2 regions of the Enterovibrio sp. FF113 genome follow, and region 1 is predicted to be linked to the other one. Evidence: riboswitches for the same ligand, from Rfam matches in the RefSeq annotation. Region 1 holds a riboswitch; the other holds the start of a gene.
What was found. A riboswitch is a leader RNA that binds a small molecule or an ion and turns the genes downstream of it on or off. The one in region 1 is predicted to bind cyclic di-GMP.

Region 1 (15,015 bases):
TATTTCAGCCAACAATCCGCTGCGGGGTTTCGCCTTATACAAACCAGTACCTTTCCTTATTCATCTGAACATTTACCAGACACGTAAACGACAATTTAAAGTGGGTATTTTAAAGCGAGTTTGCACGCTTCGCACCTTGAAACATAGCCAGTTTCAGCACTAATTTCCCGCAAAAACGAGATGTTAGCTCACGAAATAGACGATATTTATCATGTCCCGACTAGAAACTATATTTGGACCTCACTGAGATATCGCCATTCGACCTCAAAATGCAGGATTCAGCGTCGCTCATCACGTTCAATTTAAGGTAGCTTGGGTATATAATGCCGCCTGTTTATACCAACCAGGAATCACCATGGACGCTTCCCTACTTTCTATCGACGAAACGCTAGAAACTGCCTTTGAGATTTTTTATGAAATGGCTGAAGACAACCTAGATTATGACGATCTTCTCGCCTATCAAGCACGTTTCGACGAAGATGGCGCAGCCATTGTGGTCGAAGCCAGCGCAGATTGGGAAGAACACGTCGGGTTTGACGTTGATCGCGATACTTTTGTCGAAGTTCGCATTGGTTTAGCCAATGAAGACGAATTGAATGATGTGCTGGTTCGCATGTTGGTGAGTCGCGACACAGAGCAGAAATTCTGTCACTTACTCTGGAAGCGCGCAGCCTAACTAAGACCAAAAGAAGAAGGCCAGCATAACGCTGGCTTTCTTGTCTTTATACGCATTTTCTTTATGCCTAAACGTCACGTATCACCGCAACACATGGGCACAAAACTGATTTAGTTACCTGAGGCTGAGAATTTGAATTCTTTACCTGCATCATGATTACGCGGTAACTTATGCGCAATCCCTTTGTGGCAATCAATACACGTCTGTCCTGCTTCTTCAGCTCTATCATGCACTTTGGCTGCTACTGATTTTTGCGCGCTAAAATCCATAAATTCAAAGTTATGGCAGTTTCGGCATTCTTGTGAGTTATTAGCCTCCATGCGATTCCACTCACGTGTCGCCATTTCCAAACGGTGGTCTTCAAATTTCTGTGGCGTCGACACAATGCCAAACGCTTTGGCATAGAGCTCTTTACTTGCCTGAATTTTGCGAATCATTTTCGGCCCCCATTCTTTTGGCACATGACAATCTGGGCATGTTGCCCTCACGCCACTGCGGTTGCTGTAGTGAATGGTTCCCACGTATTCTTGATACACGTTCTCTTGCATTTCATGACAACCAATACAGAACTCTTCTCGGTTGGTCATCTCCATACCCGTGTTAAAACCACCCCAGAACACTATGCCTGCAACAAAGCCCAAAATGAGAACAGTGCCAATAGCAAAATGGCTGGGTGTTCGAAACCATTTCCACGCTTTAGTGATAAATCCCGGTAATTTCATCCCGACTCCCCTACTGTCCAAATTTGCCAGCAGGAACAAACTCGTTCTCTACCAACACGTCAGTTTGTACCTGAGGAACATGGCACTGTAGACAGAAATAACGACGAGCAGACACTTCTGTCAGCACTTTATTATCTCGGTCCATAAAGTGCGTAGGACTAATACGTGGAGCGCCAGTTTTACGATAAACATCGACATCGTGGCATTGCAGACACGCGTTATTAGACTGATTAACCTGATAGCCATCAACAGCATGGGGCACCATAGGTGGCTGGTTCACATAGTTAAGCGCAAAGCGATCCTGATTTTTTGGAACGGTTTTAATGTTTGGCACCTCGTTATTAGCACCAATCTCTTGATCGCCTCTTAAAGAGGTGACCTGCGCGACTGCCATTGTGCTGATCAGCGCGGCAAGTAACAGCGTAAACGTGATTTTCTTTTTCATGCTCGGATCCTTTCGGAATCAAATCATTCTGCTAATGCATGTTGCTGTATTCCTATCAGCAACATGCACAGTTATTGGGTGTTTCACACTGGCTGCGGGATCAAACCTTGACGATCTTGACCGCACATTTTTTATAATCCGTTTCTTTCGAAAGCGGATCCGTCGCATCCAGTGTTAGCTTATTAACCAGTTGTCCTGCATCGAAAAATGGCATAAACACCAATCCTTCTGGCACACGGTTACGTCCACGCGTTTCAACGTGTGTGGCAACTTCACCACGACGTGAGATCACTTTCACCGCATCGCCTCTACGTAGCCCTCGTTTCTTGGCATCCAGTGGGTGCATGAAGACAACCGCATCAGGGAACGCCTTGTAAAGCTCTGGCACGCGTCGTGTCATCGTACCGGTATGCCAATGTTCCAATACGCGGCCAGTCGACAACCACAGGTCATAATCTGCATCAGGTTCTTCTGCCGCTGGTTCATATGGCAACGCAAAAATAACGGCTTTTTTATCAGGCTTACCGTAGAACGCAAAACCTTCACCCGCTTTCACATACGGGTCGTGCCCTTCTGCGTAGCGCCACAACGTTTCTTTGCCATCAACCACAGGCCAGCGCAAACCGCGCTCTTTGTGGTAAACCTCAAAGGGTGCGAGGTCATGGGCTTTGCCGCGACCAAATGCCGCATATTCTTCAAACAAGCCTTTCTGGATATAGAATCCCGCATCGCGAGCGTCATCATTCAGGCGGTCTGCTGGAATTTCATCCAACCCATATTGGTTGACTTGCCCATTCGCAAACAAAATGTCGTACAAGGTTTTGTCTTGAAAATCAGGTTGTTTGGCAATCAAATCTGCAGGCCAAACATCAGCAACCTTGATGCGCTTAGAAAGCTCAACCAATTGCCACAAATCAGACTTTGCTTCGCCTGGCGCTTTCACTTGTTGATACCAAAACTGAGTACGGCGTTCGGCGTTACCGTAAGCGCCCTCTTTCTCTACCCACATCGCTGTTGGCAGAATCAAATCAGACGCCATGGCGGTGACGGTTGGATAAGGGTCAGACGTAATGATGAAATTGCGTGGGTCGCGATAACCCGGCAAACGCTCTTCATTGATATTTGGGCCTGCCTGCATGTTGTTGTTACACATCACCCAGTACACGTTGAGCTTGCCGTCTTTCAACATGCGATCTTGCAGCACGGCGTGATATCCGGGTTTTGGTGGGATCGTGCCTTCCGGCAGTTTCCATTTTGCTTCTGCAAATGCACGGTGCTTGGGATTATTCACTACCATGTCAGCAGGCAGACGGTGAGAGAACGTACCCACTTCACGCGCTGTTCCACACGCAGAAGGCTGGCCTGTCAGCGAGAATGGGCCACAACCTGGCTTAGAAATCTTACCCGTCAGAAGATGAATGTTGTAGCAAAGGTTGTTCGCCCACACGCCACGTGTATGCTGGTTAAAGCCCATCGTCCAATAAGACACTACGTTTACTTTCGGGTCGGCATAAAGCTCTGCGAGTGCAATCAGTTGGTCTTCGGGCACACCTGACAGCTTGGACACAGATTCAACGTCGTAATCAGCGACAAATTTGGCAAACGCATCGAAGTCGATCGGATCTGACGCGCCACTGCCAGCATTTTTTGCGTTCTGTTCAAGCGGATTGGTCGGGCGAAGGCCATAACCAATATCTGTTGCACCTTGGCGGAAGTTAACGTGTTTCGCGACAAAGTCTTTATCGACTTTGTCGTTTTGAATGATGTAGTTGGCAATGTAGTTAAGAATGGCCAAGTCAGTTTGTGGTGTGAAAATCATGCCATTGTCAGCGAGCTCAAAGCTGCGGTGCTCATAGGTGGAGAGCACTGCAACTTTGACATGATTCGCGGATAAACGACGATCAGCTAAGCGAGACCAAAGGATTGGGTGCATCTCTGCCATGTTAGAGCCCCACAGCACAAACGCATCGGCTTGTTCTATGTCGTCATAACAACCCATTGGTTCATCCATACCGAAGGTACGCATGAAGCCAACAACCGCCGATGCCATACAGTGACGGGCATTCGGGTCAATGTTGTTTGTCAAGAAACCTGCTTTCATCAGTTTTGACGCTGCATAGCCTTCCCACACGGTCCACTGGCCAGAACCAAACATACCGACAGTTGTTGGGCCATTTGTCTGAATCGCTGTAGTGAATTTCTCAGCCATTAAATCCAGTGCTTCATCCCAACTGACTGGGGTGAACTCACCTTCTTTGTCATACACGCCGTTCTTTTTGCGTAATAAAGGTTGAGTGAGGCGATCTTTGCCGTACATTATTTTCGGCAAGAAGTACCCTTTCACGCAGCTTAGACCGCGGTTTACCGGCGCTTCTGGATCACCTTGTGAGGCGACGATGCGCCCGTTTTGGGTCCCCAAAAGAATGCCACAGCCTGTACCACAAAAGCGGCACGGTGCTTTATCCCATTTAACTTGCTCATCATTTCCCGCCGCATGCGCAACAGAAACGGGAATCGTGATGCCCGCGGCGGTAGCAGCAGCTGCGGCTGCGTTCGCTTTAAGAAATTTCCTGCGTGTCAGTGTCATTGCCCGACTCCTTCAATTTTGTTTTCAGTCGATTCATTCTCAACCTGATGAAAAACTAACGTTGCTGCAAGGACCCCCGGCAACGCTTTAATTTGTTCGAAAATGTCTAACAGTGCGCCGCGACTTTCCCCTTCCACCACCACGACCAATTTCCCAATCTCATTCATGGCAGGCACTTCAGTGCCCGGCAGTGCCTCAATGCGTACTTTTACTTGTTCTGTTTGATCTGCTGCTGCGTGCACAACAAGGCTAGTAACGTGATATTCATTCATGGGTGTTGCTCCATGGAGATGGCATTGACTGGACATGGCGCAATACATGCACCACACCCGCTACAGTCGCTAATTTGAATCTCGGGTTGTGCAACACTTCCCAATCGATGTTGAAAACGAATTGCTCGGGTATCACATGCATCGCTGCAACTGCGACATTCAATATTCTGTTTGGCTAAGCAGCTGTCTTTAATCGAGACGACTTGCTTCCAAGGGAGGTGTGTTTCAGGAAGAAATAACGGTTCGGGGCAATGCTGTGCACATTCATAACAAAACGTGCATTCTCCTTTATTGAAGTCTATCGAAGGGAAGCCACCATCACCGGCGACAATGATATTTTCTTCGCATGCGCGCTGGCATTCTCCACATCGCGTACAATGCTCGGTAAACAGCTCGCTGTCACTTATCCAAGGTAATGGCTGTTGCTGGGAACTCTGAGCGCTTCGTAAAAAGAAGCGACGACGTTGGTCTACCATTTTAACCTTCAACCTATAACACGTGTAATTTCAATATTTCACGTCTTTCTGATGTCACGTTAGAGATAATTAGGAATAGGTTATATACCCCTAAAGGGGTATATAGAGGGGTCTATTGCGCTAGATCAATTTTCGCTCATGGCACGCGTCACATTATTAAACCATCACGGTCAGACTCTGAAATTTTATGGCTAACGAAATAACGGAAATAACAGTTAAACAATCGGTTACTACCATCGTGGCACGATCTCTGATCGCCATGCTTTTGCTGGCGGTGATGATCACGGGTTTCTCCATTATCTCTCTTGCTTCGAGCCTCAATGACGCCGCGGCCATCAACACTTCTGGCTCACTGCGAATGCAAAGTTATCGCATTGCGTATGACATTGTCCGTGATTCCCCTCGCTTACCTGAACACATTGAATCCTTTGAACAATCAATACTCTCCCCTGAGCTTCAACTCATTGATAATATTGCGGTTCCTCAGGAAATACGAGATCGTTACAACGCATTAATTTCGCGCTGGCTACTTCTTCGACCTGAGCTTCAAGGCCCAGACCGAGCGTTTTACCTTGAGCAAGTAGGATTATTCGTCAACGACATTGATCAGTTCGTCTTTACGCTTCAGCAGCACTCTGAAAATAAGCTTCAAGTGTTGGCTCTGGTTGGCAGTATTGGGTTGGGCGTGATCTTAGCCTTGGTGCTGTTTTTAATTCAGTACACACAACGACGCATCGTCCAGCCATTGAACATGCTAGTAACGGCGAGCCAGCGAATTCAGAATGGAATTTTTGACGTCGCACTACCACCAACAAGAAACAATGAACTTGGTGTGCTATCAAAAAGTTTTGCCATCATGGCGAGTGAACTCAAAGAACTCTATGCCAATCTTGAATTCAGAATTGAGTCAAAAACTCACAAATTAACCAAAGCCAATCGTTCACTGAACGTACTTTATGATTGCTCAACCCAGCTTTCATCGAGTCTTTTGACACGACAAAGCTTCGAAAATATTCTCGATATCTCAATGCAAGCCGATGGCATCTCGGCATTGACACTTACCGTGACAAGCCCCAATCAATCAGAATGGCAAATACGTGCAGGAAAGGCAGACGACCAACATTGGCACTCCCTGCCTTTGCGTTTGGACGACGAAGCGCTTGGAACATTAATGTGGCAAGGTAAAGATGACGTTGTTGATTCGGTGCTTCTCGAGAATATTGCATCCATTCTCGCGCGCGGTGTGCATTACAATCATGCGCAAAAGCAAGCAATGCATTTGGCGGTGATGGAAGAGCGTGCGACATTGGCGCGCGAACTTCACGATTCCATTGCTCAATCGCTTTCTTACCTTAAAATTCAGACCAGTTTACTCAAGCGGCATTTACAACGATCCGATGCAAAAGAATGCGAATCCATTGCCGAAGAGATCGGCGAGCAACTGCGCATTGCTTATGATCAATTACGAGAACTACTCAATGCGTTTCGATTATCGTTGTCACACAGTGATTTTGGCTTAGCGCTAAACGAAATGGTGGTGGCGTTGAAAGGTCAAACAAGCGCGGAAATCACAATGTCATCGACATTGGACACACTTTCCATGGACGTGCAGCACCAAATGCACCTTCTGCAGATTATTCGCGAGGCTTGTATTAACGCAATTAAACATGCCGACGCCAGTACGATCTCGATTCGCTGTCATCAACACGACAACCATGCTTATGTCGAAATCAAGGATGATGGTATAGGCTTTTGCCCTACTGATGAAAAACCCAATCACTATGGTCTCAACATCATGCAAGAGCGCTCTAAAATGCTAGGGGGTAACATCCAAATCCTTTCGGCGACTTCACAAGGTTGCCGTGTTGTACTGACATTTGACTTCGCCTAGGAGATTGTTCTTATGAATACATGGAATGTACTGCTTGTTGATGACCACCCACTGATGCGAAAGGGTATATCACAACTGTTAAAGTTTGAGCCTGAGTTCAATACAGTGTCTGAAGCAAGCAATGGAACAGATGCCATCGCAGAAGTCTCTCGATCAAAGCCCGACTTAATTGTTCTCGACCTCAACATGAAAGGCCTGTCTGGATTGGATACTCTGAAAGCCCTCCGGTATGAAGGCTGCACAGCAACCATCGTAATACTGACAGTATCTGATAGCCCTAATGATATTCATGCCATTATCCAAGCTGGGGCTGATGGATATTTGCTGAAAGACAGCGAACCGGAAGAATTGATTGAAAAACTGAAAGTTGCCATGACGGGGAAAAAAGCGTTCAGCAAGGAGGTAGAAGCCAACCTCGCTAATAACGAAAAAAACGCTTCCCCGCTCACCCATCTGACTGAGCGAGAGTTACAAATACTGCAACAAGTCGCCAAAGGGCTTCGTAACAAACAGATCGCTGAGAGCCTATACATTTCAGAGGCAACAGTAAAAGTTCACCTCAAAAACCTACTAAAAAAACTCAACGTTGATTCTCGTGTTGCCGCCACCGTGCTGTATTTGGAAAACGAGACAATGGATTGAGTCGCTGCTCAGATATAAACAGCGTTGATACACAGCACCGTGTTGCGCGATCAAAAAAAGGGAGGAACACTTTGTTCCTCCCTTTTTATTATGTCGCTTGTTGACAAGCAGTCTTCTCAGTTAAACAGCTAGAAAATATCAACACCATTTAGCGTCACATCTTCTGCGTCAGTCCAAACTGTGATGGTGCGATCAAGATTGTCGTGTGTGAAGACATACGCATTCAACTCTCCAACCTGTGCATTACTCAACCCTAGAATGCTGATCATCTCGGCTGAGATTGGCGCATTCACTGTACCACTAGCATCATAGCTCCAAGGCGTACCATTGAGGTTAAAGCTGTCATCACCGGCACCAAGGTGCGCGATGAAACCATCCCAATCGTCTGGTGTACCCAAGTCTTCACCAAATGGTGCGTCAGATTGAGACCAGATTTCATTTGGGTTGATAGTGATAACTTGATCACCTTCGTCACCAATGACTGCTTCAATTTGTGCCATCACGTTACCCGTGATCGACGAGTCAGACTGGTAGGAAACACCGGTAAAATCGACATTTGCATCGCCATTAACCAGCATTTGGTCAAAACCATTGTCCGCGTTGTACATGGATTTGTTAACGACTCTGCCTGCAGAATTCGTGACACTCAGGCCAACAAAGTCATCTTCACCGAAGATAAAGACATCGTCACCCGCACTACCACGGTATTCATCAACACCTGTACCACCATCAATTTTCACATCGCTGCCAGGGCCGCCATCCAAGTAATCGTCGCCTGCACCGCCATAAAGTTCATCTTTACCAACACCACCAAAGATTCGGTCGTTACCTTCACCACCTTCGATGATATCGTCGCCTTTTTGGCCAAACAGAACATCGTCACCCACACCCCCCATGATGTGGTCATTGTCATCGCCACCATAAATGGTGTCGTTGCCTTCTTCACCATAAATCGTATCAGCATCACTTTCTTCAACGACCTGCGTTGCGTTCACTTTCATCACAACGTCGTTAAAGTCTTTGTCGCCAAGGCACCACAGATCTTCCCAGCAAGAGTTTTCACCAGAATTGATTTCATGATCTAGGCGGTCACCGTTTTTACCGGTTTCAGACACATAACCACCTGCGGTCAGGCCACCTTGACCAAACACAGGGCTACCGCTGGCAAAGCTCAGCGTAATTTCACCCTCGTTGAAGCCTTTTGTGTCGCCATCTGGAATGATGAATAGGCCGATTTTCGCCGCGCCTTCAACATCGATAACTGCTTGCGCCGCACTATCCAACTTGGCGTTGTCAGCCATGACGTATGCCGCCAGCACATTGCCATTTTCGTCCAATACGTAGTAACCAACACTGTTACTGTAAGACGCGCTTGAAGTGATATTAGACAGATCTAACGTAACAGCATCGCCATTACTTACATCCCAATAGCCATCAGCGCCACGGTCGAGATCAAGTGTTTGACGACCAATTTGACCGCCATAGATGACATCATCGCCGGTGCCTCCATGGATCTCATCATCGCCCCACTGACCATAGATGGTGTCATTGCCTGCACCGCCATCTATGAAATCTTCATCGTTAGATATTTGGGTCGTTTCTTCAGAAATGGATGAATAATCAATCTCATTGATATTGCAGTATGAGTTGGGTACCAAAGACAACTGGGTCGACGCTGTGATTTCAGGGCCTTCAAGTTGAAGAAGAAGGTTACCGTTTTCATTAAGGTTGCTGTAGTGATGACCATTGCCATCTAGATCAACGTCGATGATTGCAAACTTGTAGACATTACCTTCGGTATCGCAGTATTTCAGCGTGTAATCGAGGTTAACGGAATACGTATTGCCGTCGATGGTCACTGTTTGCGTCTTGTCGTCGGAATATTCGTTACAGTAGTTGTCGCCATTTAGCTTTCCATCATCATCTTGGAAAGTCACTTTGGTTGAATTACCATCAAACGCGAGTTTGTCTGGGAAACAGAAGGTATGGAACTCACCACCTGAAGGCTTGGTAAAGTCATTACCCATCTGGAATACATTTACACACGGGTCAGCGTTAAAGTTTGGAGACGCAGTATTGCCGTAGATAACATCGTCGCCTTCCCCGCCATACAGCGAATCTTGACCGTTGTCGCCTTCAATGTAGTCATCTCCGCCCTGGCCATAGACAGTGTCATCTCCATCACCAGCAGTGATCACATCATCACCACCAACTGTTGGGTCAACTGGCTCAGGTTCAGTGATTGACGAGTAATCTAAGCTGCTAATGTTGTGGTAAGAGTTTGGAACAAGAGATAACTGCGTGCTGCCCGTAATTTCTGGGCCATCGACTTGGATCAGCATCTTACCGCTTTCACCAGTTTCTCCCCAATGGTTGCCAGAACCATTGGTATCAACATCAACCACTGCAAAGGTGTAAATGTTGCCAGATGCATCGCAGTATTTCAGGCCGAAATCAACGTTGACGCCATACTCTTGACCGCCAATTTCAACAGTCTGAGATTTGTCATCTGAGTACTCATTGCACGCATCATCGCCATTCAGCTGGGCATCGTCATCGTTGAACGTAGCAGTGGTCGTCGAACCGGTGAAATTAAGCGTTGGGGGGAAGTTTGAGAAATAGTAGAAATCACCACTTGCAGCACTAAAATCGTCACCCAAGATGAACACTGCGCCCGTTGAACCGTTTCCTGAAGAAGATCCTACATCACCATAAATGACATCATCCCCTGCACGGCCTTCAATATAATCATCATCGAGGGTGCCATTAAGTTGATCAACACCGCCTGTACCTATGATATTCGCCATTATTTGTTCCTCTTATTTGCTAACCAAAGCAAGAGGCAGCACAGCCATCTCTTTATCATCAACATCAAAGAGATCCGCAACTTTCCGTCCCTGCTTCACAACAGGTTTGGCCTTTTTCTCCGAATAGTTGTCCTATTGATAGTTTCACGTATGTGAGTATTTAGGTGGGCGCCTACAACATCTCTAACACAAATTCTTAATGCACTTTCTCGATTGCGCCTCAGATACTTCCATGACAGATTGGTTGATCGATTAGATCGGAGCAAGGCTGGAGGCCGCATTTAATGGGAATATAAGGCCTAGATGTGGCGAAAAATTAACCTGCAAGCAGGAAAGGCTGAGGCAGTATGAGAAACGCATGGCAGTCCAATCAGTACTGATGACTGATTTCTGTATGGATAACTCGCCATTTGTGACCTTGCCCATTTAATGTATGGGGAGGTCGACATATAGGCCATCTGGCGATGGCCTATATAATTAATAATAAGGTTACGCTACAACCGCAGGTTTTTCTGTTAACGTTTTGTCTGCTTCTGTCATGGTTTCGTCAATTAGTGCTGACGCACCTTCCGCACCGTGCATCCAACTAACAAGCTTGTTCGAGCACAGAATCAGTAAAACACCGGCCACGGCTGACGTGATCGCAATACCACTGAAAATGGCCAAAGGACCCGCATCTCCAACATGGCTTCCAACAAACCCCGCCACATAGTTCGCCACAGCATTCGCGCAGAACCATGTGCCCATCATAACTGACATCAGTCTCAATGGTGCCAGCTTAGTGATCAAAGACAGCCCTATCGGCGACAAACACAGCTCGCCAAGTGTATGGAAGAAGTAGGCTCCGACTAACCACCACATTGACGCTTTAATGGACATGTCAGCACCTTGTTGAAGGGCAGCACCGATCATGCACACAAATCCCAACGACAAGAAGCCCATCGCCATGGCGAATTTAATCGGTGAACTCGGTTCACTCGCACCCAGTCGACGCCAAAATAACGCCAGAAGTGGTGCAAAAACAATGATGAACATAGGGTTCAGAGATTGGAACCAAGCCGCAGGCACTTCAAAACTACCCAGCATTCGGTTGGTGTAGTCTTGAGAATAAATATTCATCAAACCACCCGCTTGTTCAAATCCCGCCCAGAAAATGATCACAAACAAGCTCATTACTAGGATGACTTTAAGGCGATCACGTTCCACTTTTGTCAGCGGTTGCTTTTGTGTTGAACCAGACTGGCGGCGCTGTTCCACTGCCGCAGGTTCAACGCCAATCTTGCCCAATAAACGATTGGCAAACAGCAATTGAACAACTAGAGAGAGCAGCATACCTACGCCTGCGCATAGAAAACCTGCTTTCCATCCGTAATGGATTGATGCTGTTCCCGCAATGATCCCGGCCAGCAACGAACCCAAGTTGATACCCATGTAGAAGATAGTGAACGCGCCGTCTCGACGGTTATCTCCTTCCCCATACAGTTGACCAACCATGGTTGAAATATTGGGTTTAAATAAACCGTTCCCGACAATCAAGAAGCCCAAACCCACATAAAAGGCTTGCAGTTCAAATGGGTCAATAACGCTATTTGGCAAGGCCAGTGTGAACTGCCCGATGGCCATCAGTGCACCACCAATGATGATCGAGCGGCGCTGACCGAGGAAGTTATCCGCCAGCCATCCACCCAACACAGGGGTCAGGTAAACTAAACCGGTATAGATACCATAGAGATTCAGCGCGTCTTGTGTCGTCCATCCGAGACCGCCGTTGATTGTTTTATCAGTGAGGTAAAGCACCAAAATGGCGCGCATGGCGTAGAAAGAGAAACGTTCCCACAATTCTGTGCCGCACAGAAGGAACAAGCCGCGAGGGTGACCCAGCCAATCTGACTGTCTGTTTGAATTCATTGCGTGTTTACCGCCTATCTGATTAACTCAGCGGGAGTGAATATGGACCTCCTTTTCCTCTCAGACTCCGCTACAGGGCGTACAGACTGCCCGAATTTGATTTCCGTCGCAATTATTTCATGCAAAAAAATCATCTTCGTTTGTGTGGTTACTTTTACGCAACGCTCGCGAAAAACAAAAAAAGCTGGAATCCCATAGGGATACCCTGCTTTTTAGTGTTTTAGCCTGAGCCGTTTGTACTCACGAGCACGAACTGAATTGCACGTAAATTTGACGAGGCAGCAGGCCGTTAAGCAGTGACAGGCAAATCTGGCACCATTTTTTGACGGCGGCACAGTAGCAGCCCAAGGCCAGATAGCACTGCCATGGTCAGCAAAATTGCGCCCAGTGAAAACTGGTCGTTGACGTTCATTTTTGCCGCCAACAGTGTGAAGAAGCCTGCCGCCATATTTTGCACGCCACCTAACACCGCTCCAGCTGTGCCGGCATGTCTAGGGAACGGCGACACAGCACCCGTGGTCGCTGCGGGAAACAAGATACCTGCGCCCATGAAGTACACAAACGCACCACCGATCAAGGTTTCAATCGTAATAACACCGTTAACACCGGGTACAAATACAATCAACGCACCAAGTAGCAGTATGACTGAACCCAGTAAAAGAGATTTCGATGCCGACCAGCGGCTTTCAATCACGGTCGAAAACCAAGAACCCAACATAAAGCCAGGCAAAGGAAGGACAAACAACAGACTCACTGTGGTTGCACTCAGCGCTAGCGTACTGCCAAGTATCACACCGGCTGCCGCTTCAAATACCGAGATACCCGAAAACACTGCGATCAGACAAATTAGATACCCCTGAAACTGACGATTACTCATGACATGGTGATAGCTTTTGATCACTGAATCACGACGACGAGCTTCAGGCGGCAAAGTCTCTTGAAAGTAAACGGACATGATCAGATACACCACTGCCGCCAAGACAAACAGGAACACATAACTTGCTTGCCACTGGAAGTGGACACTCAAGAAGCCACCCAACACAGGAGCAATCAGTGGGGAGAAAATCAACCCGACACTGACCAAGCTATTTGCGCGATGTAAACGGCTGCCTTCGAAGCAATCTCGGGTTAACGTGCGCGCCATGGCTCCGCCGCTGCCAATACCCGCTCCTTGGATCACACTGCCCAAAAGGAACATGTCAAACGACGACGCTGCCAATGTAATAACGGTACCAACCAGATAAATGACAAGACCTGTCAAGATAATAGGTTTTCGACCAAAACGATCAGACAACGGCCCATAAACAAACTGAGATAGGCCATAGGGAATCAAGTAACACGCCATTACCGCTTGAAGCATGGCAGGCGAAACTTGAAAGTCGTCTGCCATCAAGGCCATTGATGGAATGTACATGGTTTGTGTCATCTGTCCGACCGCAGCCAAAATGATGATCATGAGTAGAATTCTAGATATAGGCGTTGTCGCAGACATCACCAGCGCTCCCCGTGACAAGCAAAAATTAACAAGTTTCTTTAATGCGATTCGGCGATTCGGCGATTCGAGAAGTGATATTGCGATACCCAAGTGACTTTTGGATTCAGAAAATACAGTTGCCGACGCTTATTTTTGGCAGATAGTAGTGGTGAGAGCGGAATCAAACAACATAAAAAACGTGTTTCATACACGATAAGAAATCATAGAAAGGATTAGTTTTTCTAATGCGTTTGTTTTATCAGCGATGGGCAATATAGCGTTGGGTAGAATCCAATCAAACTCTGTACATAAAAAAAGCAGCGCCATGCGCTGCTCATTCAAACGAATTCATATACCCGCTCTATCAATACACTATTCGGTCATTGTCATTGAGTTGCTTAATCAATGGACAACTTGTGGTGACCGTGTGAAATTTTCGCTTTGAGGTATTTTTTATTGCCATCTTTTATATGGGCTTGCGTGCCAACAACCGCTTCGAGATTGATACCGTATTCTTGTATCTCTTTTATCTTTTTCGGGTTGTTAGTGATCAGACGCACTGTGGTGGTATCTAATGCTTTAAGCATGTCAGCGGCATCTTCAAAGCTTCTAAGATCATCCGGAAAACCAAGATGATTATTGGCTTCGTAAGTATTCATTCCTTGGCTTTGTAGCTCATACGCATCCAGTTTATTGTAAAGCCCAATGCCACGACCTTCTTGGCGGAGATACAGCAAAATACCGCCCTGCTCGCCCATTTTCTGGATGGTTTCTTCAAGTTGTTCGCCACAATCGCAGCGTGAAGAATGAAAGACATCGCCGGTGAGACACTCGGAATGCATTCTGACCAGAGGTGCGATCTGCTGCTGATCAGCACTACTGAAGATTATCGCGACGTGCTCTTGATCCGAGTTCAGACCGTCAAATGACAGGATTTCTGCTGGAATATTGCTCCCAATACCAACATTCAACGGGACTCGTGCTCTAATTTTTGCCATCGACTGTAATTCTCTGTTTTTTTCGGTGTTAGCCGAATATGTACTGCCCTATACTGCAACACCATCATCCTAGAATTGTTATAATGTAACACTTCAAATGGTGTGGCGAGCAATCGT
Region 2 (15,015 bases), on a different contig from region 1:
TGGTTGCCACCGTTATCTGGGATACGAAAATCATCAATGTTAATCGCAACACGCTCAGGGGTGATCGCATTGCGACCCGCAGCCTGACCCACTGTAATCACAAATGTTGGCTTGTGAGTCTCAATGGCTTTAGTGACGGCTTTAATCGCGTCATAACGCGTCACAGGCACTTCACAGATAACTATCTCGCCACCATTGAGCTGAAAACCATCAAGCTGCTTTACTGCTTCCAATGCAGGGTTAACTAAAGCGCCACCAAAAGGCTCGAAGCCTGTAATCAATACTTTTCTCATCACTACTACTCTCAGAATGCAAAGCTATACATAACGAAGATGTTGAACGCCAAGATGCACAGGCCAGGAAACACCTGCATCAAAATAACGTGGTGTTTATTTTTCAATTCAAGTAACGCTGCAGGTACGACATTAAAGTTGGCAGCCATTGGGGTCATTAGCGTACCGCAGTAACCGGAAAGCATACCCAGCACACCTACGATGGCGGCGTTGCCGCCGTTTTCGAGTATCAGCAATGGAATACCGATGCCTGTTGTGATCACGGCAAACGCGGCAAACGCATTACCCATCACCACGGTGAAAATGGTCATACCTACGCAGTAAGCAATCACGTTCACCAGCAGCATGTTCTCAGGGATCATCATTTTGACAATTTGCGCGACGGTATCGCCCACACCCGCCTGATTGAACAGAAACCCTAACGCGGCCAGAAACTGCGACAAGATGGCAGCCCAACCGATGGAATCGATCAAACGGCGTCCTTCGTTAAGGCTGTGCATCGGTTTGCTTTTGGTGATCATTAACGCCACAACGATGGCTGCAATAGAGCTGAGACCTAGGCCAACCAGTGCGCCGAGTGACGTAAACTGGCTGATAGCAACCGTGCCGACAGGCACGATAGCAGCAGGAATGAACAGCTTGTTTTTAAGCATGGTTGCGGTTTGTTTACGCTCTTCTTCGGTGGTGGTGCGGTAGTTGCCCACGCCCATAAACCCACCCGCCGCCAGCGCGGTAAGCGCCAATACCATAAGACCTGTCACCCAGTTCGGGATCATCGCGCCAAACAGGAATGTCATGCCGTAGATCAGCCAAAACAGACCACTACCGATACGTTTCGGATTCTCTTTATCAAGGAAGCTTTGCAGCGAGAACGCCAGCAGCAATAAACCCGTGGTTTGATAAATGTACTCTAACATGGGTTATTGCCCTTCTTTTTGCGCATCAGCGTTTGCAGTCGCTGATGCACTTTGATTGGTCGATGGCTTAAGAAGACGCACTTCCACGATTTTGCTGAAGACAACGAACAGCACAAACGATGCAACGGCGGTTGGCAGTGCCCACAAGGCCATGGTTTCAAGCTTCACGTCGAGTTGATTATCAGTCATCACGCCTTTGATAAGAAGAATACCGCCTGTGCCGATAAACAGCAGCTGGCTAAAGAAGTTGCCAAAATTTTCACTTGCCGCTGATAACGCACGAATCGACTGACGTTTTTCATCTGACAAATTGGGGCAGTCTTTTTCTGCGGCGGCTTCCGCCATAGGTGCAATAAGCGGACGGATCATCGATGGGTGACCACCAATACTCAGACCCATCCCGTTGGTAGCTTTACGCAACAACAAGTAAGTCATCAGAATTTTACTGACTGACGCTTTCTTCATCGAGCCAATCAAAGCTTCTGCGCGCTGACGAAGGCCGAAACGTTCAAGAATGCCAATCATTGGCAAAATAAGAATGAAAAGGGACATATAGCGGTTTTGGGTAAAGGATTGACCTAAGATAGACAGGATTTCCATTACCGCGATGTCTGCGACTAAACCGGTTGCGACACCCGCAACCAAAATGACCAGTAACGTATTGAGTTTTAACGCTAACCCAGCTGTAATTACAACAATGCCAATTAATGGCCAAAAATCAATCATAATGCTCTCTACACGGCCTTTTATATAAGTAATGGTTAACGGTTTCACTCCCATCAACACCCCGAGTATACGAAAGCACCAAAAGCAGCTCCAATCAGAGATTTTTGTGGTTATAACCAATAATTTCACTTATTGAGGTTAACTTTCCACCAACGACAGTTATTTAACCTTAAGCCTTACCAGACATAACTTTGGTTAAAGCGAAATTCAAAAAAGTCACGTTAAAGATGATTCATTGATATAACTTAATGTTGAAAAATTTAGGCTAGTTGCCTAGTTCACCCATTTGAACGATAAACACTCAGTTTCATCCACGTGGTAATCCTCAACATCTTTCGACAGGTCTCATTTAGAAAACAGTTAGCGTCCATTTATAGCGGTATAATTCACACTAATATTTCCATTTCTGCTGCCTCGAATCGCCCCCTATCAATAAGGATGTATGATGGTTCCGACTCGTTTTTTCTTTGGCTACCTGCTTGCTGTAACCTCTCTAGTCGGCTGTGCGACTCAACCTGAACCGGTAAAAACCATTCAGTTGTATTCAAACAAAGAAGTTATTCAACTGTCGTATTGCACTGAGCTTGCAGATACCGCCTATTTCATTGCTTCAGAAAAATTGAAACAGCGTCCTCAACAAGCATTGATTGAACGCTATGCAACAGAGGCTTCCTCCAAAATTAAGATTAACGCTGTTCAGCGCATCTATAGCACGGACTTTGACAGTGCTTGGGATTACTCAGTCAGCCTGTTTGGTGAATGCGCGCAAAAAGTGGCTGAGATCCCGTCACAACGGTTGGATATCGCCAGGTTTTGTGCGCAAAAAGCCGTGGTTGCGGGCGGCGCTTATGATTTCAAACAAAGCGGCGCGCCCAAATTAGAGGCGTACATGGCATTCGCCAGCTATAAACCGACACGACCTTATGAGGTCATCGATGCTGTCTATGACAGCAGGTCAACCTCTCACCTTAATGTTTCTCAAAATACTTGGGATCACTGCATTGACGTGATGTCCGAGTAATAACATCGCCACAGGGCAGGCCTTGAATTACTGACCTGTGGTAATTTCCCCACCAAATTGGGTATTTACTGCGATTAAGTGGTAATACTTAATATTCGTAGGAAAAAGTTCAGGGATGTTATGAAACGGAATTTTTCACCATTGGCTGTCATGAAGGGGAAAGCGGTGATACGAGGCCTTATCAAATCTTCATGGTGGTTTTTACTGCCCACTATCCTTGCCTTACCCGCTCAAGCGACGAACAGTATGGTTGACATTGATTTGGTCAAAGTGGATAAATCTGCCCGTAAAATGTATCTGATCCAAGGTGATAAAATCGTCAAATGGTATCCCATTGCACTTGGTGCCAACCCGAAAGGTCACAAACTACGTGAAGGCGACAAACGCACGCCGGAAGGCAGTTATACCCTTGACTTCATTAACGAGAAATCCCGCTTTTATCGCTCTATCCGCATCAATTATCCCAACACACGAGATCTCGCGCGCGCTGAATTATTGGGCGTGAGCCCTGGCGGTCAAATCATGATTCATGGTCAGAAAAACGAAGCAGGCCCGCACCCTAGCCTTAGTCGAGGTGAGGATTGGACAGATGGTTGTATTGCGATTGCCAACGAGCAGATGGATGAGTTTCTGAGCATGGTCTCAGTAGGCACGCCGATAACAATTGAATGGTAAGCCATTCTGCTTAAAGCTTTCACTCAGATCACGTGAAATCAGAGACATTGTCGACCTTTGTTTGTACCCAAACAGTCCAAAAAAAGCCCGATGCGTTGCTTCGCATCAGGCTTGTCATTTGATTTATTATGCTATCAACAATGTCTGTTGTTATTCACAAGCAAACGGGCCTTTGTTCGTCCATGCTTCTGGTGCTGATGCTGGGCTGCTGTTTACCCACCATTTAGCCTGATACAAGTTGCCTCCAAACAGCACCTGCTCGCCAGTTAAATACGCTTTGCCTGATGTCCAGGCCACTGGCAAGGTACTGATCAATTTCCACGCATCGCTGCTTTCTGGTGCTGCTCCCTGAATCCAGTATTTTGCTTCCCACACTAAACCATTGAAGCCTACTTTTTCGCCGCCTGTGTAGGTGGTATTTTCCTCCCATGCTGGGTGGTTCATTGCCTCAGGATCAGTGCCACACTGGTCGATTTTTTCAATCAGGTGAAAGTCTATGGTTTGCTGTTCAACCAAATTTCCTTCACTGTCTTTCACGCGAGAAACCAGCATATGGTGACCGGCGCTAATTTTCGTCAGTTGTAGATTCACGTTTTCAGACACGCCATCTTCCAACGACAACTTTTCGTAAGCTAATGCTTCTTGTGCGTGATTGTAAACGGTCATTTCAACCGTAATGTCACCAGCAGCCGTGACGGTGAAATCGAGATCAATCCCGTCTTCTGAAATCATGTATTCGGATGCCACGCCATCAATGATCACGCCGTAATCCGGCTCAGGTGATGCAATGTCATAGCCAACTTCTACACGTGCTAGTCCACTGTCTTTCTTCAAGTAGATCGGATTAGCACCGTAAACGGGGATAAAATTGCCATTGCTGTCACGCACACCCGCTTTAATAACGTTATTAGCCTGATTAATTTTTGCCGCAAGATCGAATGACCAGGTGTTTGCCACACCGGCTTTTTCGCTCTCAATGATCAGACGCGTTGACAGCTCTGGGCGCTCGCCTTCGTTGTCAAACACACGGGTAAATACCGCATCCCCTGTTGCCAGGTTAATACCAGGATTAATTTGCCCATGTTGAGACCAATTAGGTTGCTCTGGCTGCTCGCCGTCAAATTGCACATCGATGGCGTTATAAAACGCTGCGGCAGTATCACCCACATCCCAAACAGCCAAAATGACATGGTAACCTTCACGAGCAGGCACATTACACGAGTGAACCATGGTCTTTGGCGGCTTTTGCATGTTGCCTTCAATCACACAAAACGGATTCAAATCTAATGCAGCGCGAGCCAGCGGCTGATTCACGTTCCAATCAGGTTGAGTGATGTAGTACTTCCAAGTGCGCGTCACATGGTTTGCCGTGAACGTCCACTCAAAATCATTCTGACCGGCCACAATCGAGCGTTTGATCCAGCGTGAAGCGGTCTGCTCATCTAACGCTGAAAACTGGATCAATCCCGCGCTGGCCAGTTTGCCGTCTTCGGGGCCAAGTTCTGGGAAACCCTCCGGCCCTTCCACACTTTGTGGCTCCCACTGAACTTGACCACAATCAGTATTTTTCTCACCCGTTTCAGAGGTGTATTTACACATTGCCGCACGGCCAGCTAAGCCATCATCAACGGCGCTAATATAACCATGAGACATCACGCTCGCGCTGAAAAGCGCGGCGGTAACAGACAAAATAGAGGTGTGAAGCTTGAGCATGTATGTACTTCCTGCGTGTTTTTATTGTTATTCACCCACAGCACGGACAGACGCGAAAAGCAGACATTTTCAATCTCGAAAATGGCAACCCCGCTATCATCATTGTTCTCTACATTAAGCAGAGAACACTCTTAGACCGGAGGCTTTGCGTCCTGTTTTTTCAAACAGTTTGCCGATAATTGTGGAACGCGCGCATCGTATTCTGAATAGCTTGATATTCAACAGAAATATAGGGGGCGCGGAGGTGGCAAGAGCCTTAATGGAAGGAGGGTCACACAGGGCATGCATTGATAGTACGCTTTATCACCTAACGCCGCTTTTGCATTCTCAGTAACGTCCATGTTTCTTCTTGAAACTCACGCGTTTTGGTCTCTTCTTGTAGTAAGTCGAACCCCAGGGCGGTGTAGCAAGCGACTGCGATCTGATTGCACTCAAACACGGCCAAGCTAACTGTCGTAATTTTAGGCTCTTCAAAGGCAACATCCAGTGCCATTGACACCATCGCTTTGCCCCAGCCTTGCCCACGGCTATTTTCAGCGGCGATCAGCACCCGACATAGGCGGTATTCAGTGGCAGATACTCGATAAAGCTCAATGTACCCGACTGCTTCACCCTGATGACGAAAGAGAAAAGGGCGCACTTCGGGTTTCGCTAAGTGCGCTGCGACCTGCTCAACCGTGATTGGAAATTCAAACGCCGGGCCCCCCCATAGGTAATTGTCTCTGGCGTTTGGTATCCAACCGCAAAGTTGTGGTGCATCTGCTGCTTCAAAGGGCACAAGCAACATTAAGCGGGTTTCTCCTGTTCGTCCGACGCGTCATTCAGCGGTTCATTAGGCTGGTCATCCGAAGGAGGCGCACCAAATTCATCTAAGTAACCCTTTGGTGGCGGCGTCCACTCGCGCTCGGTGAGAGCATGTTTATCCATCCTATCCGTATCCATCGCTTCTCGAATGGTTTCTTCTAGCTCAATAAACAGATGTTGGTAATGGTTATCGTAGGTTTGTGATTCTTCGCCGCCTAACCAACTTTGATAGAGTTTTTCAGAACTCTGTTTCTCAATTTGGTTAAACATCGCTTTTTGCTGCTCAACCAAAAAGGGATGTGAGCCAAGCGTACGCAGCGCTTCTGCGCCCATTTCCAGTGCAGAGTGGTAGGTTTCTTTGATCACAAAATCCGCCCCCGCATGGCGAAGCTTATACGCATGCCCACGGTCAAAGGCACGAGCGAGCACTTTCACATGGGGATAGGTGTGTTTCACGTACTCAACAAGCTCGGTGGTGGTTTCTTCGTTATCCATGGCGACCACCAACAACGCCGATTCTTCGATACCTGCTGTATGCAATAGATCGGGTCGAGTGGCATCACCAAAATAGCTTTTGATGTTAATTTGGCGCAGGTTTTCTACTTGCGTGGCTTCGTGATCAAGCACGACGGTCTTCACCCCATTACCCGTCAGCAAACGATTCACTACCTGCCCAAAACGGCCAACACCCGCAATAATCACCGACCCTTGCTCATCAATCACATCGGCTTCGCGGTTATTAGACACTTTCTCGTAACGCGGCAAAATGACGTTGTCATAAAGAATAAATAAACCGGGTGTGAGAAACATAGAAATTGCTACTACCAGCGACAGTAACTGCGCAGTTTCAGCAGGCAATACATTGTTTTGCATTGAGAAACTTAGTAACACAAACCCGAACTCACCCGCTTGGGCGAGGCTCAGTGCAAATAACCAACGAGCTGAGCCTTTGATCTTGAATATAAAAGTCAACAAAAGCAGCACGATGGCTTTCAATACCATGAGTCCGATTGTCAGGCCAATAATGACAAACAGATCTTCAAACAAGATGCCAAAGTTGATGCCCGCCCCAACAGTAATAAAGAACAAGCCCAGCAGCAGTCCTTTAAACGGTTCAATGTTTGATTCCAACTCATGACGAAATTCACTGTTGGCCAATACGACACCCGCCAAAAACGTACCTAGTGCTGGTGAAAGGCCTATCAAACTCATCAGTGCGGCAATACCAATCACGAGCATCAGCGCGGTGGCGGTAAATATCTCACGAAGACCAGAGCTGGCAACAAAGCGTAATAACGGACGGCTTAAATAGTGCCCGCCTACAACGACACCTGCGATTGAGCCCAAGATCACTAAACCGACGGCCCAACCCGGCAATCCCGCGACTAGGCTCATTTGTTCATGGTGTTCAGACGCGGAAGCGGCGGCATGTTTTGCCTTTTCCACCAACTCAGGGAGTGCCAACAGCGGAATAAACGCCAGCATCGGTATCACGGCAATATCTTGAAACAGCAACACTGAAAAAGCATTTCGACCGCCTTCTGTTTTGGTGAGTCGCTTTTCATTAAAGGTTTGCAGCACAATAGCAGTCGAAGACAACGCGAAGATTAAGCCAATGGCAAGCGCGATGGTCCAAGGTTGCTCAAAGAGTAATGCAATCCCCATCACTATCGCTGTTGTGACACCGACTTGGAGGCCGCCCAATCCCATCAAGCGGTTTCGCATTGCCCAGAGCATCTTCGGCTCAAGCTCTAAACCTACGAGGAACAACATCATCACGACACCAAATTCTGCGAAGTGCTGAATAGTATTGGTTTCCGAACCCACTAGCCCCGTCAGAGGGCCAATAATCACACCGGCAATCAAATACCCAAGAACCGAGCCCAAACCCAAACGCTTGGCAATCGGCACCGCAATGACAGCAGCAACTAAATAGATAAATGCCTTTAAGAATAAATCTGTCATGCTTTTCCTTCCTTGATGGCGCCATCGATAGAGCGGGCTGTTATTTTTTCAATACCAGCAAGCAAATCCGTGTCTAGGTTGTCATCAACCAACGCAGTCAGTAATTTTTTATAAGCGGCAGTATGTTGGCCGACTTTTCCTTCCTCTGCGGCGGTTCGTGAGCCAAAGATCGCAAACGGCGCCAGATAATTCATGCCCGTTAAGTTTGCCATTTGTTCAAGGGGATAGAGAAGTTCACGGATTTTGAAATGGTTAAACCCATCGGCTTTATACGCTTCTTCACTCCCACCCGCGGTAATGGCACACATGAAGTATTTCCCCTGCAATGCGGTGCCGCTCGAGCCATAAGCAAAACCATATTCCAACACTAAATCTTGCCATTCTTTCAAGATGGCAGGCGTTGAATACCAATAAAGGGGAAATTGGAAGAGCACCACATCATGCTCACGCAAACGCGCTTGCTCGCGGTCAATGTCAATGTGAAAGGTCGGATATTCGGCATAGAGATCCACCACTGTCGCTCCCTCGACCGACTGCGCGATTTTATAAAGCGGCGCATTCACTTCCGATCGTCGTTGAGACGGGTGCGCAAATAACACCAGCACTTTCTTTTTATTGTCTGCCATAAACGTCCTTTTTTGACATTGGTGCCTCTAATATGAGTGCTTCAAGCGCATTGCAACCAGGTAACCAAATAATTACTGGTTAATATTAGTAACCTAAAATACCAAAATCCTGCCACGTACTGCAATATTAGTGAGTGAGCATATACCCTATCTCAGAAGGTAGACTAAACACTCGCTTGGTTGAAATCACATCAATCGCACTTGAGTCACTAGGCCATACTATAAAGACATCCCATGATGAATCTGAGTACGACATTCAAGAAGAAGTCGAAAAACATTCATGAGCATAGGTGGAACATGGTGTTGTGCTGGGGACCATGCTTCACTTAGTTTCATTCTTAGAGGCTCTATCACGATCAAAAAAGCCCCGAGCGGGGCTTTCTTCTGTCATCTTCACACACGCTATTTCGATGAACTGGTAAACAGTAGTTTCAGACCAAATGCTAACATCACCGAACCTAATACTCTGTCTACCCAATGCCCAACACGTTTGAATTTGGCTTGGACAGACGGTTTCGACAGAACAAGCGCCACTGAACTGAACCACGCCAATTGAACAAACATCATCCATATACCCAGCAAGAAAAGCTCAAAGGTGGGCATGTCCGGTGAAACCACCAAGGTGAATACAGAGAGAAAATACAATGGTGCTTTCGGGTTTAACGCATTACAAACAAAGCCCATCGAAATCAGCTTCGCCGTGGAGCGTGCTTTCACTGGCACAGACTGCTCATCATCGCCTACTGCTGCTTTACTTCGAATACCCTTCACACCGAGATAAATCAGATAAGCTGCGGCTAAATACTTCATTACCGACAAGACAATCGCAGAGTCACTGATCACAGTCGCGAGGCCAATAGATGAATAAATAATATGAACAGAAAGGCCGAGCGCAATACCAAGACTAACGAGCAACCCTGCACGGCGACCATGCACAAGTGATTGTTGTGAAACCATCACAAAATCAGGTCCTGGCGACGCTGCCCCCAATAGATGGACTAAAGTCAGGGTAATAAACGCGTGATAGAATTCCATTCACATTGCTCCGTTTTTCCGATAATAACTAACTGTTTGGTATGGTGACGATCCGAATATAAATCAACTGCGTATCAATGAAGAACTCATGATTAGGACACGCACAATGCTATTCACACTTTTCTACGATGGAAGTTGCCCTTTATGTGTGGCCGAGATGAACCAACTCCGCACCTTAAACACGAATGGCTCACTTCATTTTGAAGACATTTTAGCGTCTGATTTTACCGAACGTTATCCAGATATTATCCCTGATGATGCACGTGAAATTTTGCATGGCAAATTTCACGATGGCCGAGTATTACTAGGGTTAGACGTGACACATCAGGCTTGGAAACGGGTGGGTAGAAAACGTTGGATTGGTTTACTTCGCCTTCCTGTCATTCGTTGGTTTGCAGATAAAGCCTATCTAACTTTTGCCAAGAACCGTTATCGCATCTCATGGTTGCTCACAGGCAAGTCACGCTGTGAACCTTGTGCTAGCGGGGGGTGCGAGATAAACAAAAACAGACCGAAAACATAAGTTGATTGAAAAGCCACACCAGTGTAATTAACTATTAACAACAACACAGAGCTACTGTAAATCTGGCACTTTCATTGACATGCATCACTATTATACCGCCAATCATTCTATTGACTAATTGTTCATTTAGACGCACCATCCCTGCCAAAATACGTGTCGTAAATTTGAGAAATGATTAACGCAATTTCTAATTTCGCGACTCAATTCAATATGTTGATTTGTATAACAGAATGAAAACCACCGACACACTTTCGGCTGCGGCCTTTTTGCCAACGATCCCCGTTGGCACTGCTCTCACGTTTGAACTGAGATACAAAGATAATATCAAAGCCTTTAGCGGGTCCTCCCGCCTCATTGGCTATCGTGATCGAAAGTATCTGCTTCTTGAAACACCAAGCGACCCTGAACTGAGTAAATTGCTGTCCGACCCTTCTGGCTGGCAAGTCATTGTGCGCGGTATCTCTTCGTCACGTTATGGCGAAATATTTGCGTTCAAATCCCATATTCTTAGCGTGATGCACAGGCCCGAAAAGATGCTCGCGATTGCCATTCCAGATTCTGTCGGCATTCACCGCATGCGCAGATTTGCACGCTACACCGTATCTCGCATTGTGCAGGTCGAAATTAATGGCAGAGGCACATTAGCAAAACTTGCCGATTTCTCTTTGGGCGGATGCGCCATCAGAGTGTCGAACAGTCAATTTATCGAGCCTGGCGAGTCAGTGCGTTTTAACATCAACGCGCTATTTGATACGCCCATCATGTTTGAAGGCACAGTAGTGACGGTCACCAGCAGTGGTGAAGGGATTCAACTGGGCATCAAATTCAACAACGAAGGCAGCCATCAAGCACGTGATACGCTTGCTAGGCTCATCATGTCATCTGAGATAGATGCCGAAAATTCAACAAGCCATGTCTCCACGGTTTCTTAGCAAGCAGAGAGACGCTAAAGTCAGTGATGAAACCGTCCAAGACGAGAGGAAAAAGTCATGCAAGAAACCTTTATCGATGATGGCTTGGTCTATCGTCAACACCACTTTGATTTACCGCTAAATTACGATGACAAAAACAGCACAACACTTCGCGTTTTTGCTCGAGAAGTCGTTGAGCATCACCGTGATGCAGGCTCCCTGCCTTGGCTGGTGTATTTTCAAGGTGGCCCAGGCTTCCCTTCCCCGCGACCAGACGGTCGGAGCGGTTGGCTAAAGCGTGCATTGCAACAATACCGTGTTCTCTTGTTAGATCAACGTGGCACGGGGCTCAGTTCCCCACTCACACTTCAGACACTTGCCGACTTATCCTCGAGTGACCAAGCGGAACTTATCTCACATTTTCGCGCCGACAATATTGTTCGCGATGCAGAAGCCATTCGTGAGCAGTTCGGCATCAAAACATGGTCAATTTTAGGTCAAAGCTTTGGCGGTTTCTGTGCACTCACTTATTTGTCGTTCTATCCAAACAGCCTGAGCCGCGTATACATTACAGGTGGTGTACCTTCGTTAACTCGCCCTGCCGATGACGTTTACCGTGCCACCTATCAACGCGTGCTAGACAAGAATGAGGCTTTCTTTGCACAGTTCCCAAGCGCCCAAACACGCTGCAAAGAGATCGCTACTCACTTAACATCCAGTGACGTTAAATTGCCGAACGGTCAGACGTTTACTGTGGAACAATTCCAGCAAATTGGCATCAATCTTGGCCGTAGTGGTGCAAACTTGCCGATGTATTATTTGCTCGAAGACGCATTCGTCAATACCGCTACCGGCAAGGCGCTCAGCTATGCCTTTTTACAAGCGATGTTGGCCGAACAAAGCTATCAGACCAACCCTATTTATGCCTTCCTACATGAACCGATTTACAACCAAGATCAATCCTCTGATTGGTCTGCCCATCGCGTTCGCAATACAGAGTTTCCGGCATTTAACTATTCACCCGAAACACCATTTTTGTTCACGGGCGAAATGGTATATCCGTGGATGTTTGACCAACTTCAAAATCTGGTTCCACTAAAAGGCGCGGCGGAATTGCTTGCCGCTAAATCGGATTGGCCTGCGTTGTATGACGTGGACGCACTCAACGCGAACATGGTTCCCGTCGCTTGTGCGGTATACGCAGACGACATGTACGTGGAGATGGATTATTCCCGCGAAACACTGCGAAACATTCCTAACAGTCGCGCCTGGATCACCAACGAATACGAACATAACGGCCTTCGCGCTGACGGCGAACGTATATTGGGTAGATTGATTGATATGGCAGAAGAAATCGAAAATACCCCATAAATACACGTTAGCCGCATGATCCTTTCATGCGGCTTCATAACTGCAAAAAACCACCTTACTAATAGCCGTTCCCATACGAAGAATTATGTATAAAAACTTCAATATCAATGTTAAATATTGGTGACTAAATCCCTGTTATTTATTATATTTATATAGAAATCAAAAGCATAAATGTCCTATTACTTGACCTGGTAACCACACTTCGATTTAAACCGTTATTTCTTCCTATCAAATGCTTTACAATTGCCATTCTCGCTATAAAATCCCGCTTCTTCTGACTATTTTTCATCCAGGTACTATTCTATGAATCCGACACGTTTTGGTAACGTGATGGCGGCGATTGCCTTCCTGTTATGGGGCGCGATGCCGCTCTATTATCAGCTTCTCCCTAACGCGGCAATGGATGAACTGCTCGCCTTGCGTATCGCTGCATCCGTACCATTTTTACTCATCATTTTGCAGAGTCGTCGCGGGCGCTCACTTAATTGGCAAACATTGACCGCAGACAAACGCTCTTTTGCTTTCGCGTCATTAGCATCGGTCATGATGTGTATATCTTGGAGTGCTTTTACATGGGCGATGACAAACGACCGAGTGTTAGATGCAAGCCTAGGCTTTTTCATTAACCCCTTACTGGTTATCGCACTTGGCGTCTTGGCATTTAAAGAGACGCTAAGCTTTGGTCAAAAAGCCGCGGTTGTCTTTGGTGCGTTAGGGTTGAGCTATCAGGTGTGGCAATACGGTGAAGTGCCTGTTGCAGCCGTATTGATGGCGGTATTTTTCGCACTATACGGCTGGTGCAAACGCTATGTGAAATATGATGCTATTTCGTGCCTATTCGTCGAAGCCATCGTTTTATTTCCTTTTGCAGCGGGATATATGGCCTACAAAATGGCCACAGGAACCAGTGTCGCGGTATCTAGCGAGATGTCGACGCTACTGCTTTATCTTGGCGCAGCGCCAATCACACTCGCACCGCTGTTCTTCTTCTCAGAAGCCGTGAAGCACGCAAAAATGTCGATGATTGGACTCATGCAATACATCGAACCCAGCCTGCAGTTTCTCCTCGCGGTGTTAATCTTCCATGAAACATTCGACAGCATTAAAGCCGTGAGCTTTGGTTTAATTTGGCTGGGGTTGGTTGTTTCAATCACAGAGGGTCTGATAAAGGTGAAAGCAAAAACGAACCTGCCACAGACCTAATCCCCATAGGGTTAAGCAAGCGGTCATACTTTGCGCAGGAACAATCGTCAAGAGCAAGGAAGAAATCCCAGTGACTCTTTATTCCAATTATAAAATTTCTGACACAGCTATTGCCGACTTTAACCAGCAAGAATGACTGAATACTTATCCTAATTGGTATAAATGAAAACAAAAAAGAAAAGGCATCCGAGGATGCCTTTTTCATATCAAACTTGGCCGCATTCGGCGGTCATAGCGCTCGCTTGATTATTTTTCGTCTTCCACTTCAATCAACTTAGTGGAGCCGCCGTGATACTTCTCACGCAGTCGCTGGATAATGGCAAAGAAGCCAGGGATAAAGAACGTACCCGCCAACAACACGCAGAGCAAACCACCTGCCAGTGATATACCCAGTGAGTTCTGGCTGATGTTACCCGCCCCACTCGCAAAGACTAACGGCATGATGCCGAGAATGAATGACCAAGACGTCATGTTCACCGCGCGGAAACGCAGCTTGCCGCCCATCACTGCAGAGTCACTAATTGGGTGTTCATTCTGTTCACGCTCATTTTTAGCAAATTCAACGATCAAAATGGCATTTTTAGCGGCCATCGCAATCAACAGAACCAGACCAATTTGCGCGTACAAGTTAAGCGGTGTGCCAGTGGCAGCGAGAGCGAGGAAGGAACCCAAGGTTGCAACCGGAACCACCAGAATGATCGCCAGTGGAATCGTCCAACTTTCATACTGTGCCACCATAAACAGGTAGATGAAGATCAGCGCAAGACCAAAGGCATAGATCGCCAAACTGCCTGCCTGTTTCTCCTGATAGGCCATTCCCGTCCACTCATATTGGTAACCTTGTGGCAGTTGTTCTGCCGCAACACGTTCCATCGCTTCAATCGCATCACCTGACGAGTAGCCTGGCGCAGGTGACCCTTGGATGACAGCAGAACGATACATGTTGTAACGCCATGCGACATCCGGTTCGAACACCTGCTCGATATCAATCAAAGTACCCAGTGGGATCATTTCACCCGAGTTAGAGCGAACATGGAAACGACTCAATGAATCCAAATCGTTACGGAAATCCGCATCAGCCTGAATCGTCACACGGTAGCTCTTGCCGTACAAACTGAAATCATTCACATACATCGACGCCAAGTTGCCTTGAAGCGTAGTGAAAATTTCGGACAGAGGAATACCCAGTTGCTTGGCTTTCTCACGGTCAATATCAACGTAGAAATGCGGAA

Region 2: another riboswitch for cyclic di-GMP. It lies ahead of gbpA (N-acetylglucosamine-binding protein GbpA); the one in region 1 lies ahead of ACED36_RS12180 (DUF4114 domain-containing protein).

What each region holds. Positions count from the first base shown of each region.
Region 1 covers NZ_JBGONO010000013.1:82,975-97,989, reverse strand. The annotation lists gene ACED36_RS12225 (hypothetical protein) at 1-42, opposite strand, end outside; gene ACED36_RS12220 (HI1450 family dsDNA-mimic protein) at 356-676, shown strand; gene napC (cytochrome c-type protein NapC) at 787-1,398, opposite strand; gene ACED36_RS12210 (nitrate reductase cytochrome c-type subunit) at 1,409-1,843, opposite strand; gene napA (nitrate reductase catalytic subunit NapA) at 1,944-4,430, opposite strand; gene ACED36_RS12200 (chaperone NapD) at 4,427-4,702, opposite strand; gene napF (ferredoxin-type protein NapF) at 4,699-5,178, opposite strand; gene narQ (nitrate/nitrite two-component system sensor histidine kinase NarQ) at 5,366-7,069, shown strand; gene ACED36_RS12185 (response regulator) at 7,082-7,711, shown strand; gene ACED36_RS12180 (DUF4114 domain-containing protein) at 7,840-10,518, opposite strand; cyclic di-GMP riboswitch class I at 10,550-10,639, opposite strand; gene ACED36_RS12175 (peptide MFS transporter) at 11,008-12,426, opposite strand; gene emrD (multidrug efflux MFS transporter EmrD) at 12,716-13,918, opposite strand; gene ribA (GTP cyclohydrolase II) at 14,299-14,898, opposite strand.
Region 2 covers NZ_JBGONO010000003.1:1,483-16,497, forward strand. The annotation lists gene pcp (pyroglutamyl-peptidase I) at 1-293, opposite strand, end outside; gene ACED36_RS02980 (DUF979 domain-containing protein) at 305-1,210, opposite strand; gene ACED36_RS02985 (DUF969 domain-containing protein) at 1,214-1,936, opposite strand; gene ACED36_RS02990 (hypothetical protein) at 2,382-2,957, shown strand; gene ACED36_RS02995 (murein L,D-transpeptidase family protein) at 3,204-3,632, shown strand; gene gbpA (N-acetylglucosamine-binding protein GbpA) at 3,783-5,345, opposite strand; cyclic di-GMP riboswitch class I at 5,426-5,529, opposite strand; gene ACED36_RS03005 (GNAT family N-acetyltransferase) at 5,653-6,132, opposite strand; gene ACED36_RS03010 (monovalent cation:proton antiporter-2 (CPA2) family protein) at 6,132-8,114, opposite strand; gene ACED36_RS03015 (NAD(P)H-dependent oxidoreductase) at 8,111-8,740, opposite strand; gene ACED36_RS03020 (LysE family translocator) at 9,143-9,775, opposite strand; gene ACED36_RS03025 (thiol-disulfide oxidoreductase DCC family protein) at 9,882-10,298, shown strand; gene ACED36_RS03030 (flagellar brake protein) at 10,529-11,230, shown strand; gene ACED36_RS03035 (alpha/beta fold hydrolase) at 11,288-12,580, shown strand; gene rarD (EamA family transporter RarD) at 12,884-13,783, shown strand; gene ACED36_RS03045 (efflux RND transporter permease subunit) at 14,030-15,015, opposite strand, start outside.